DNA from 2 places in the Aquipuribacter aurantiacus genome. Region 2 is predicted to be linked to the other one. Evidence: predicted binding sites of a transcription regulator. Region 2 holds the regulator's gene; the other holds the start of a gene.
What was found. Region 2 encodes LexA, which represses DNA repair genes until DNA is damaged. Its sites were predicted from a motif close to TCGAACANNTGTTCGA; they were not measured.
Positions count from the first base shown of each region.

Region 1: a site for LexA is predicted at 2,922-2,937, ahead of ACR80Q_RS10015 (DUF6504 family protein). Genes of this name have one in related genera too.

Region 1 covers NZ_JBPKAO010000006.1:62,376-68,485, reverse strand. Annotated here, with positions in the region: gene ACR80Q_RS10035 (phytoene desaturase family protein) at 1-221, opposite strand, end outside; gene ACR80Q_RS10030 (glycosyltransferase family 2 protein) at 218-1,327, opposite strand; gene ACR80Q_RS10025 (carotenoid biosynthesis protein) at 1,324-2,250, opposite strand; gene ACR80Q_RS10020 (YbaK/EbsC family protein) at 2,261-2,809, opposite strand; gene ACR80Q_RS10015 (DUF6504 family protein) at 2,989-3,345, shown strand; gene ACR80Q_RS10010 (SAV_6107 family HEPN domain-containing protein) at 3,537-3,911, shown strand; gene ACR80Q_RS10005 (DNA polymerase III subunit alpha) at 3,937-6,110, shown strand, end outside.
Region 2 covers NZ_JBPKAO010000003.1:12,381-18,490, forward strand. Annotated here, with positions in the region: gene nrdR (transcriptional regulator NrdR) at 1-333, opposite strand, end outside; gene ACR80Q_RS04945 (LysM peptidoglycan-binding domain-containing protein) at 630-1,076, opposite strand; gene lexA (transcriptional repressor LexA) at 1,349-2,080, shown strand; gene rlmC (23S rRNA (uracil(747)-C(5))-methyltransferase RlmC) at 2,094-3,218, opposite strand; gene ACR80Q_RS04960 (aminotransferase class V-fold PLP-dependent enzyme) at 3,271-4,332, opposite strand; gene ACR80Q_RS04965 (LysR family transcriptional regulator) at 4,437-5,411, shown strand; gene ACR80Q_RS04970 (ATP-dependent DNA helicase) at 5,392-6,110, opposite strand, start outside.

The sequences.
Region 1 (6,110 bases), on a different contig from region 2:
AGCGGGGCCCCGGTCCGGGCGAACAGGTCCTCGTAGACCGACGGGAGCGTCAGCAGCGACGGCCCGGTGTCGAAGACGAACCCGTCCCGGGCGTAGCGGCCGAGCTTGCCGCCGACGGCGGCCGACTGCTCCAGCACCGTCACGTCGTGACCCGCGTGGGCCAGCCGGACGGCGGTGGCCAGGCCTCCCAGGCCTGCTCCCACCACGACGACTCTGCTCACCGGACCTCCCTGCCCTTCCACCGCAGCGTGCCCCGGTACCGTCCCACGAACGAGCGGGTGGTGAGGTACGCCGCGGCCAGGACCGACACCGGGTGCGCCAGGGCGTCGGGCAGGGAACGGGCCCCCGTCGCCTCCGCGGTGAGGTAGCGGCCGAGGACCCCGGCGCCCACGCCGAGCAGGCCGACCCGGGAGCCGCGCAGCGCCGCCGCGGCCGGCCAGACGTAGACGAGACCGAGCACCGCCATGACGGCCGCCGCACCGGCGGGGGACCCGAACGCTGACCACAGCGACTTGGAGTAGCCGTCCTGGACCTGGGCCCACGAGGTGTACATCCGGCACGAGGCGACGCGGGAGCCGTCGCAGGGCACCCCTCGACCGCCCGTGCGCTTGACCGCGCGGAGCAGGGCGATGTCCTCCAGCACCTCGCCCGCCACCGCCGCGTGACCACCGGCGCGTCGGTAGGCGGCGGCGTCGACGGCGAGCAGCTGGCCGTTGGCCGCGGCCAGGCTGGCGCGCGGGGAGCGCTCGGCGGCGTCCAGCGGGAGCGTGGTCAGCCAGGACCACTGCAGCAGCGGCTGGACCAGGCGCTCGCCGGGGGTGACGGCCAGCTGCCGGGGGTAGGGCGACACGAGGTCGAGGCGGGCGCGACGGAGCAGGTCGACGGTGGCGGCGACGGCGTGCGGGGCCAGGACGACGTCGGCGTCCACGAACAGCAGCACGGACCCGGTCGCGGCCTCGGCCAGCTGGTGGCAGGCGAAGGGCTTGCCCCCCCAGCCGTCGGGACGTTCCTGCCCGGTCAGCAGCCGCACCCTCCCGTCGCGGCGGGCCGTGTCGCGGACGGTCTCGGCCGTGGCGTCGGTGCTGCCGTCGTCGCAGACGAGGACCTCGAGGTCCGCGACCCCGGTCTGCTCGGACAGCGAGTCCAGCAGGGCGGGCAGCGAGGCCTCCTCGTCGCGGGCCGGCACCAGGACGCTGACCCGTTCGGCGGTGGGCGGCGGCTCGTCGCCGGGACGCCGCAGCCGGGTGACGTTCCACGCCGTGTGGGCCGTGAGGGCGACGGCCAGCCCGGTGCCGAGGACGGTGAGCCGCTCGGGGCCGCGGCTCACGCTCGCGTCGGTCGCGGGAGGGGGTGACGCGGCCCGTTCGGCCCGTTCGTCCCGGGCGGCCCGGTCGAGCCGGTCGCCGCGGTCCGGCGGTGGTGGCGGGAGAACAGCCACAGGTAGGGGGCCACCACCAGGCCCATCCCGACGAAGCCGTACGCGGCCACCTCGGGCCGGCCGAAGAAGGCCACGTTCGCGAGACCGGAGCCGAGCCAGGTCCAGGCGAGCATCAGGGCGGGCACCGACTCCTCGACCTCGCGGTTGGGGATCACGGCGTCGAGCACGCTGATCATGAGGACGGCGACCAGCAGCCACCCCGCGTAGTTCGTCAGCGGGATCCCCGGCACGCCCGGCAGGCCGGGCTCGGGGGAGGAGAAGACCCAGTGGCCGGCGTCGGTCATCTGCGGGTCGAGGTAGAGGTCCCAGGAGGCCAGGGCGAAACCTCCCACCGCGGCCGTGACGACCGCCCGCAGGAAGGCCGCCGTGCGACGGCCGAGCCGGTTGTCGACCCGGCCGAGGACGGCGGCGGCCAGCCGTCGTCCCAGCAGCAGCGTCGGCCAGGCCATCATGGTCCAGGCCAGCGGGATGACGACGGGCACGTCGAGCACCTCCGGGCCCAGCGTCCCGGTGTACTCGTACGGGCCGAACGGGAAGCCCGTGGCCGTGCCGACGGCCTCGGCGACGAGTCCGATGCCCCCGGCGACGAGCAGGAGGAGGACGGCCGCGCGGGCGCCCAGGCTCAGCGCGGCGTGGCTCAGGCTCGTCGCGCAGAACAGCAGGACCGTCACGACGGTGGACACCACGAGGGCCCGCCCGTCCAGCAGCGGGTAGGTGATCTGCGCCAGCAGCGTCAGCCCCGCCAGCACCAGCGGCAGCCCCAGCGGGGACAGGAAGGCGCGGCGAGGGGTTCGCTGTCCTTCGTCGGGCATGACGGGGAGTCTAGGTGGCGTCGCCCGCCGCGGTCAGGGGCGGGCCCACCACGGCGCTGCGGCCACCCGTCAGGCGCACCAGCTCGTCGTGGCCGGTGGGGAACACCGTGTGCGGGTGACCGGCAGCCGCCCACACCTCGCCCAGCTCCGCCAGCGAGGCGTCGACCAGGGTCGGCAGCGGGCTCGGGTGCCCGACGGGGGACACCCCGCCGATGACGAAGCCGGTGGCGCTGCGGACCAGGTCCGGCTCGGCCCGGCGGACCCTGGCCACCTCGAGCAGGTCGGCGACGAGGTCGGTGTCGACGCGGTGCCCGCCGGAGGCCATGACGAGGACCGGGAACGGGTCGCCGTCGCCCATGGCGTCGGGGTGCGGGTGGGCGACGAAGACCAGCGAGTTGGCGATCCGGGCGACGCCCACGCCGAGGGAGGCGGCGGCCTCGGCCGCGGTGCGGGCGCCGGCGTCCAGCACCTGGATGCGGTCGGGCACGCCGGCCTGCGCCAGGGCCTGCCGCACCCGGGTGACGCCCGGGTGGTCGGTGAGGTCGAGGGGTTCGGTCACGGACCGGAGCCTAGGACGACGGGGCTCCCGGGGGGGCCTCTGCGGGTGCCCTCCCCGTCCTGGCGGGCGACTCGCCGGGGCGGTGGACGGATGCCGGCGACCGGCCTACTGTTCGAACACGCGTTCGACGAACACGTGTTCGAACATCATCGCCACGACAACACCCTGAGGAGGTCATCGTGCGCCGTCACGACGAGCCCGTCCAGGTCAGGACCACCACCACCGGGGACGCCACCGGGGTCCCGGACGCCTTCCTGTGGCGCGGCCGGTTGTACGTGGTCCGCGAGGTGCAGGCCACCTGGCTGGAGAGCGAGCCGTGGTGGGAGGCCGCCCGCACCCCCGGGCACCGGGTCGCGCCCGAGCGGACGGTGTGGCGGGTCGAGGCGGGCGCCGGGCGTCAGCTCGGCACGGGTGTGTACGACCTGGCCCAGGCCGTCGCCGTGCCCGCGATGGCCGGTGCCGGTGCCGGTGCTCCGGCCGACCGTGCTCGTGACGACCGGCAGGACGAGTGGTGGTTGCTGTGCCGGCTCGACTGATCGACCAGGTCCGCCCCGACCAGGTCGTCGTCCTCCCGGACCACGGTGCGGGCTCGGACGGTGCGGGTTCGGACGGTGCGGGTTCGGACGGTGCGGGTTCGGACGGTGCAGGTTCGGACGGTGCAGGTTCGGACGGTGCAGGTTCGGACGGTGCGGGCTCGGACGGTGCGGCCGAGGTCAACGCCGCGGTCGTGGCGCTGCTGGAGCGCTCGCGCGAGGGCCTGCGGACCGCAGCCGCGGAGCTGGACGCCCGGGCCCGCTGGTCCGGCGCGCACCTGGCGGCGCTGCGCGCGGCCACGGCGGTCCTCGCGGTGCGGGGTCGGCCGGGTCCGGCCCGGTCGCGTCCGCGCAGCGTGTGGCAGGTGCTGCCCCGGCTGGCGCCCGAGCTGACGGAGTGGGCCGTGTTCCTGGGCGGGCTGCCACGGCTGCCCGAGCGCAGCGGTTGCGACTCCCGGGCCGCCGACGACCTGCTGCGCGACGCCGAACGGTTCCTGTGCGCCGTCACCCGGGTGCTGTCCCTGCCGTGGCGGCCCGTGCTGCCCGACGTGGTCCCGGCCTCGCGGTGACGGCGCCCGCCCGGCCGGTCCGCCGATGAGCGCGTTCACCCACCTCCACGTCGCCTCGGGCTACTCGCTGCGCCACGGGGCCTCGACCCCGGCGGCGCTGGTCGCCCGCGCGGCCGAGCTCGGCATGGACGCGCTCGCCCTCACCGACCGCGACGGCTGCTACGGCGCGGTCAAGTTCGCCGTGGCCTGCGCCGACGCCGGCATCGACCCGGTCCTGGGCGTCGACGTGGCCGTCGAGCCGTCCGGGGCGCTCGTCGGCCTGCCCGCCTGGGCCGACCCCTCCCAGGGCGGCCGCGCCGGGACGGGCGGGACGGGGGCCCGGCGCAACCCCGCCCGGGGAGGCGCCGTGGTCGACCCCCGCCACCCCCGCGTCACCGTCCTCGCGCTCGCCGCCGACCCCCGCACCGGGTTGCCGCCCGGTGCGGGCTGGGCCCAGGTCTGCCGGCTGGTGAGCGCCGGGCACGCCCGCAGCCCGCGCGGTCGTCCCGTCAGCACCGAGGACCTGCTGGTCTCCCACGCCGTCGACACCTCCGGGCCGACCGGGGGGACGGGGGCGCCTGCGCTGGCGGTGCTGCTGGGACCCACCTCCGAGGTCGGCCGGGCCGTGCTCGCCCGCCGCGACGACCTGGCCGTGCGGCTGCTCAGGCGCTGGGCGGCCCGGCTGCCGGCCGGCAGCCTGTACGTCGAGCTCGTCCACCACCGCAGCCGCCGCGACACCGTGGGCAGCGTCGGGCTGGCCGGGCGGATGCTCGCGGTCGCCGACGCCGCCGGGGTGCCGACGGTGCTCACCAACGCCGTGCGCCACGTCGACCCCGACCAGGGCCTGGTCGTCGACGTGCTGGACGCCGCCCGCCGCCTGGTCGCCCTCGACCCCCGCCACCTGGACCGCACCACCTCCGCCGGGCACCTGGCCGACGGGGCCGACATGGCCCGGCGGGCGCGCGAGGTCGCCGTCCTGGCCGCCGGCCTGCCCGGCAGCGAGACCGGGGCGGGCCCGGACGCCCTGGCCGCCCGGCTGCTGGCCACGACGGCCGCGCTGGCCGACCGGTGCCGGCTCGACCCGGCCGCCGACCTGTCCGTCGGCTCGGTGCACCTGCCCGAGGCCGAGGTGCTGGGCTACTCGGCCACCACCGACCTGCAGGCCGTGCTGGCCGCCCGCTGCCGCGAGGGCCTGCAGAGCCGCTACGGCTCCTCCTCGGTGCGCTCCCCGACGGGTCTGGTCGGTCCCGCCGACATCGAGGCGCGGCTGGGCGACGAGCTCGCCGTGATCGACCGGCTGGGCTTCGCCGGGTACTTCCTCACCGTCGCGCAGGTGTGCGACCTGACCCGCGGTCTGGGCATCCGGGTCGCCGCGCGCGGCTCGGGCGCCGGCAGCCTGGTCTGCCACGTGCTGGGGGTCTCCGGGGTGGACCCGGTCCGCCACGGCCTGCTGATGGAGCGGTTCCTGTCGCCGCTGCGGGCCACGCTGCCCGACGTCGACGTCGACGTGGAGTCCGACCGTCGGATGGAGGTCTACGACGCGGTGCTCGCGCAGTTCGGGCCGCAGCGGGTCACCTGCGTGTCGATGATGGACACCTACCGGGTGCGCCACGCCGTCCGGGACGTCGGCGCCGCGCTGGGGATGCCGCCCGGCGAGGTCGACGCCATCGCGACGGCCTTCCCGCACATCCGGGCCCGCGACGCCCGCAAGGCCATCGAGGAGCTGCCCGAGCTGCGGGCCTCCGGGCTCGCCTCGGCGGACCTCGAGCAGTTCTTCGACCTGGTCGAGGGCGTCGACGGGCTGCCGCGCCACGTCGCGCTGCACCCGTGCGGGGTGATCATCTCCGACTCGGGCCTGCTGGACCGCACCCCGGTCGAGCCCAGCGCCGACGGCTACCCGATGACCCAGCTCGACAAGGACGACGTCGAGGAGGTCGGCCTGCTCAAGCTGGACGTGCTGGGCATCCGGATGCAGTCGGCCATGGCGCACGCGGCCAGGGAGATCGAGCGGGTCGACGGCGTGGTCGTCGACGTCGACGACCCCGAGCAGGTCCCGCTCGACGACCCGGACACCTACGCCCTGATCCGCACCACGCGCACGCTCGGGATCTTCCAGATCGAGTCACCCGGCCAGCGGGAGCTCGTCGGCAAGTTCGCGCCGGACTGCTTCTCCGACATCGTCACCGACATCTCGCTGTTCCGGCCCGGTCCGGTCAAGTC
Region 2 (6,110 bases):
CGGCAGGATGCTCAGCCCGATCTCGTGCGCCTCGATCTCGGCGGCGCCGGTCTGGCGGATCTGCTCCTCGACCCGCTGCGCGAGCAGGGCCAGGTCGTCCTCGGAGACCGGGCGACCCTGGCAGGCCTTGCGGACGCCGGACACGACCTTGGCCCGCGAGAACGGCTCGCTGGCCCCGGACCGCTTGACGACCGTGAGGCTCGCCGACTCCAGCGTGGTGAAGCGGCGGTCGCAGTCCTGGCACTGACGACGGCGGCGGATGGCCGCCCCGTCGTCGGTCATCCGTGAGTCCACGACACGGGAGTCACCGTGACGGCAGAAGGGGCACCGCATGACGCGACCTCGCTCTCGTGGACGGCGGCCGCGTGCCGGTTCGGCTCCCCGCCTGTGGACGGGGCTGTGCGCAACCTGTTGACGGCCCGGCGTGTCGCTGTGGACGACCTGTGGACCAGATGTGGACGAACGACATCTGTGTAACTACTAGATGTTGTGCCAACCGTAACACCGGACCACAGGAACGCAAGCGCCCGGGCGGGACGGCCGACGGCTGGCGATCCCCCCGCGGGTGGGTGACGACGACGGCCCCCGTCACCGGCGAAGGGGGGACGGGGGCCTTACGGTGCGACCGCTCAGGCCGTCGGCACGAGGAGCTGGTCCCCCACGTGCACGCCCGTGCTGGTGAGCTCGTTCAGCTGGACGACGTCGGCGACTACGGCGCGCGGGTCACGCTCCGGGGCGTGCGCCCGGGCGATCTGCCAGAGCGTGTCGCCCCGCCCGACCACCACGGTGACCGTGGGCACGTCGGCCTCCACGGACGCGGCGCCCGTGCGCACCCCCGCGGTCCCGTCGCCGGCGACGGCACCGGGCGCCACGACCGACGCGACGGCGAGCCACAGCAGCACCAGACCGGCGGCGAGCAGCGTCGTCACCCCGACGAACGCCATCAGGCGCAGCGAGCGCCGCCCCCGCCGCGTCAGGACCAGCCGGGGACCGACGGGCACGGCAGGACGCCCGGGACGGACCGAGGCGGGCACGGCGGCGAGGGTGGGGACGGCGGTGGGTGCGAGGGTGCTCATGTCGATCTCCTCCAGACGCGTGTTCGAGTCCGGGTCGGTCCGGTCGAACACCTGTACGTTAACCTCAGGTCGAGACTTTGTCGAGCGTATGTTCGAACCGACGGGCATCCCCGCAGGTCCAGGCCCTGCATCGGGCGAGACACACCGGCGTCGGTGCTTGTGGACAGGTGTTCGACGGCCTAACTTCATGATCGAGAGCCAACACCGGGGGGCGGACACAACCCCCGGGAGCACCGGACCCGACCGGCCCGGACCACGCGAAGGAGCCCGCGATGCCCACCACCGACCTGGACGGTCTGACCCCCCGGCAGCGTCACGTCCTGGACACCATCCGGGACGCCGTGGAGGCGCGGGGCTACCCGCCGTCCATGCGGGAGATCGGTGAGGCGGTCGGCCTCACGTCGCCCAGCAGCGTCGCGCACCAGCTGGCGACGCTGGAGCGCAAGGGCTACCTGCGCCGGGACCCCAACCGGCCCCGCGCCATCGAGGTCGTCAACCCGGAGGACGGTCGCCGGGTCCGCACGCCCGCCGACGTGACGTCGCAGCGGGCCCCGCAGCGCGCGAGGGAGCAGGAGCAGACCCTGAGCTTCCGGGCCGGGGCCCACGACGACGAGGGCACCAGCGCGTCCGAGACGAGCATGGTCCCCCTGGTGGGTCGCATCGCCGCCGGTGGTCCGCTGCTGGCCGAGCAGGTCGTCGAGGACGTCTTCCCGCTCCCCCGCCAGGTGGTCGGCGAGGGGACGCTGTTCCTGCTGCAGGTCGTGGGTGACTCGATGATCGACGCGGCCATCTGCGACGGCGACTGGGTGGTGGTCCGCCAGCAGCAGGTGGCCGAGAACGGCGAGATCGTCGCGGCCATGATCGACGGCGAGGCGACGGTCAAGACCTACCGCCGCCGGGACGGTCACGTCTGGCTGATGCCGCACAACCCGGCCTTCACGCCGATCCCCGGCGACGACGCCACGCTGCTCGGCAAGGTGACGGCGGTGCTGCGCCGGGTCTGATCCCCGGGGTGGGTCAGTCCTCGCGCTCCAGCAGGACGACGACCTCGTAGTGCGGCGTCTGCGGGAACATGTCGAGCACCTGCGCCCGGCGTGGACGCAGCGATGGCATCGACCGGAGGTCGCGGGCGAGCGAGTCGGCGTTGCAGCTGGAGTACACGACGTGGCGCCCGCTGCGCTCCAACCAGTCCGCGAGCTCCGGGCCGATGCCACGACGTGGTGGGTTGACGACGACGAGGTCTGGGACCTCCTCGGCCGCGAGCACCCATGCGGTCGCGTCCGCGGCCTCGAAGCGCACCCCCTCCGCCCCGGCCTCCCGCGCGCTGAGCCGGGCGCCGGCGACCGCCTCCACGCTGGTCTCCACCCCCACCACGGTCCGACCGGCCCCGGCGCAGACCAGGGCGAACCCGCCCACCCCGCAGTACAGGTCCCAGACCGTCGCCGGCGCCACCTCGTCCACCCAGGCGGCCACCTGCCGGTACAGCGTGGTCGCGACCTCGGTGTTGGTCTGGAAGAAGCTCTGCGGCGGCAGGTGCAGGTCGAGACCCGCCACCGCCATGCGCAGCGTGGCCGTCTCGGTGAGCAGGATCTCCCGCTCGCCCTCGAGCACCGCGGCGTGCACCGGCTGCAGGTTGACCGACGCGACCACCACCTGCGGCAGGGCCGAGAGCAGGGTCGGCAGGTGCTTGCGGATCCGGGCCACGGGCTCCTGCGAGCGCAGGACGAAGCGGACCATCAGGCCGCCGTCGGGCGCCTCGGTGACCAGCAGGTGCTTGAGCTCACCGCGGCCCGACGGGACGTCGTAGGGGGTGAGCGAGGCCAGCGTGACGAAGCGGGCCAGCTCGGGCAGCGCCGCCCGCAGGCCCGGGCTGCAGATGCCGCACGCCCGCAGGTCGATGCCTCGGCCCGAGGCGTCGAGGATGCCCAGGGTGGGCTCGGCGAGGGTGCCCCCGACGACCATCTTGGCCTTGTTGCGGTAGCCCGCCTCGGCTCCGGCGACGGCCGGGAGCCACTGCAGGTCCGACGGCCCGCCGACGAGGCTGCGGCAGTGGCGCTCCTGGTCGGACACCTGCTGCGCGTGCGGCACCCCCATGAGACGGCAGGAGCGGCAGGCGCCGGCGTCGAAGTAGGAGCACTGCATGACGGGGACCAGGGTAGGCGCCCCGTGGTTCGTCCGGCCGCGGTCGCGCCCCTCAGGCCCGTACGAGGGAGCGGGTCCCCGAGCCGGACAGGGCGTCGACCACCCGGTCGACGTCGTCGACGTCGTTCCACAGGTGGAACGCCAGGCGTACCCGGCCCCCTCGCGCCGCCGCCGTGCAGCCCGCCGACGTCAGCGCCGTCAGGACCGAGCCGTGCCGGTCCTCCAGGCAGAGCACCGGCCGTGCCTGAGCCGGCAGGCCCAGCCGGGACCGCAGCTGGTCCGCCAGGGCGGCCCCGTGGCGACGTCGATGCGCGGCCGGAACGGCCAGCAGCGTCTCCAGCGACGTCACGGCCCCCACCCAGGCCAGCCAGGCGGGGCTGACGTCGAACCGGCGCGCGTCGGGGGCCGGCGCGAACCCGAGCCCGTAGACCGAGGTCCACACGTCGGCGCCGGAGTACCAGCCTCGGTTGTGCCCGGCGAGGCGGTCCAGCGCCTCCGGGCGCACCGTCATGAACGCGCTCCCCCGCGGGCAGCAGAGCCACTTGTAGGCCGAGCACACCGTGACGTCCCAGTCACCGGCGTCCAGGTCCAGCCACCCGGTGGCCTGGGTGGTGTCGCACAGCGTCAGGGCGCCGACCGCCCGCGCCGCGTCGGCCACCGCCGCGGCGTCGACGAGCCGGCCGTCGACCGACTGGGCCAGGGAGAACGCCACCGCGGCGGGCCGCGTCGCCCGCACCACAGCCGCCAGCTCCTCCAGCGGCACGGGCACCAGCCGGACACCACGGCGCGACTGCGCCTCGAAGGGCCCGGTCACCGAGGTGAAGTCCCCCTCCACCACGACCACCGTGGCCCCGTCCGGCAGCGCGGCCGCGACCTCGGCGACCATCACCGAGGCCTGCGACCCGACGGCCACCCAGGCCGTGGGCACCCCCACCAGCCGGGCGTACAGGCCGCGGGCGGCCTCGACGACGTCGCCGTAGGCGACCGCGCAGGCCCGCCCGGCCTGCCAGTCGTCGACCGCGGCGCGGAGGGCGTCCGCGGTGCGGCGGGGCGGCAGCCCCAAGGTGCTGGCGTTCAGGTAGCCCGGGGCCGGGGCCCACGCGTCGGTCGACATGGCACCAGGGTCCCGGTGGGCGACCCATCCGACAAGGCCGGGTTCTGGCCCTGGCCCATTGCTCCGGGTTATGGATCGAGCAGGGTCGGACGTACCGTCCTGCCATGGCGATCGACGTGGACCTGCTCCGGCTGCTGCGCGCGGTGAACGACGAGGGGTCGATCTCGGCGGCGGCGCGACGGCTCGGGATCAGCCAGCCCGCCGCGAGCCAGCAGCTGCGCCGGGCGGAGCGCAGCATCGGCACGGCCCTGGTGGAACGGACCGGTCGCCGGTCGCGGCCCACGGAGCCCGGACGTGTCCTGGCCCGGCACGCCGTCGGGGTGGAGAACCTGCTGGCCGCGGCCGAGAGCGAGGTGCTGGCCGTGGCGGGCCTGGCCGCGGGCACCGTCCGGCTCGTCGCGTTCCCGTCCGCCTCCGCCCGGCTCGTGCCCCGCGCCCTGGCCCTGCTGCGTCGCCAGCACCCGGACCTGCGGGTCAGCCTCGCGGAGGTGGAGCCGCCGGGGTCGCTGGCGCGGTTGCGCGACGGGGCCGCCGACGTGGTGGTGACCTTCGACTACCAGGTTCCCGGGCACTCGACCCCGGCGGCGCTGGACGGCCTGACGGTCGTCCCGCTGCTGGCCGACGAGGTGCGCCTGGCGGTCCCGACGGACGGCCCGTGGTCTGCCGGCGGCCCCGTCGCCGTGGCCGAGCTCGCCGAGGAGGAGTGGATCGCCGGGTGCCCGCGCTGCCGGGGCCACCTGGTCGCCCTGGCCGCCGCCGCCGGGTTCGTGCCCCGGATCCGGTACGAGACCGACGACTACGTCGCGGTGCTCGGCCTCGTCGCCGAGGGGCTGGGGGTGGCGCTGCTCCCGTCGCTGGCGGAGGTGCACGACGCGGTCCCCGGCGTGACGACCGTCCCGCTCGCCCCGGCGGAACGACGTGACGTGGTGGCCGTGACCACGCTCGACCTGGCCCGGGTGCCCAGCGTCGCCGCGGTGCTGGCCGTCCTGCGGACCACCGCGGCGGGGGCCGGGTCGTCGGACCGCACGGGGGCCGGGGGCGAGGCGACGGTGCGCCCGCTCACCCCCGCAGGCGCCTGAGCGCGCCCAGCACCACCTCACGGTCGGTGGTCCGCCAGAACGGGGGCAGCGCCGCGAGCAGGGCCGAGCCGTAGCGCTTGGTGGCCACGCGCGGGTCCAGCACCGCCACCACCCCGCGGTCGTCCCCGTTGCGCACCAGCCGGCCCGCCCCCTGCGCGAGCAGGGTCGCGGCGTGGGCGACCGACACCGTCATGAACCCGCTGCCGCCCGCCCGGTCGACGGCCTCGCCCCGGGCCTGCGACAGCGGGTCGTCCGGGCGCGGGAACGGGACCCGGTCCAGCACGACCAGGCTGCACGAGGGCCCGGGCACGTCGACGCCCTGCCACAGCCCGAGCGTGCCGAACAGGCACGTCCGGGGGTCGGCCGCGAACTGCTTGACCAGCGTCGGCACCACGTCGTCGCCCTGCAGGAGGACGGGCAGGTCGGTGCGGGCGCGCACCACCTCGGCGGCGGCCGCCGCGGCCCGGCGCGAGGAGAACAGGCCGAGCGTCCGCCCGCCGGCGGCCTCGACGAGGGCGACCAGCTCGTCGTGCAGCGGGTCGCCGTGCCCGTCGCGGCCCGGAGCGGGCAGGTGCGCGGCGACGTAGAGGATGGCCTGCCGGGCGTAGTCGAACGGGCTGCCGACGTCCAGGCCGCGCCAGCCGCCCTTGCCGAGCCCCAGCCGCCTGGCCAGGGCATCGAACCCGCCGGGCCCGGTCA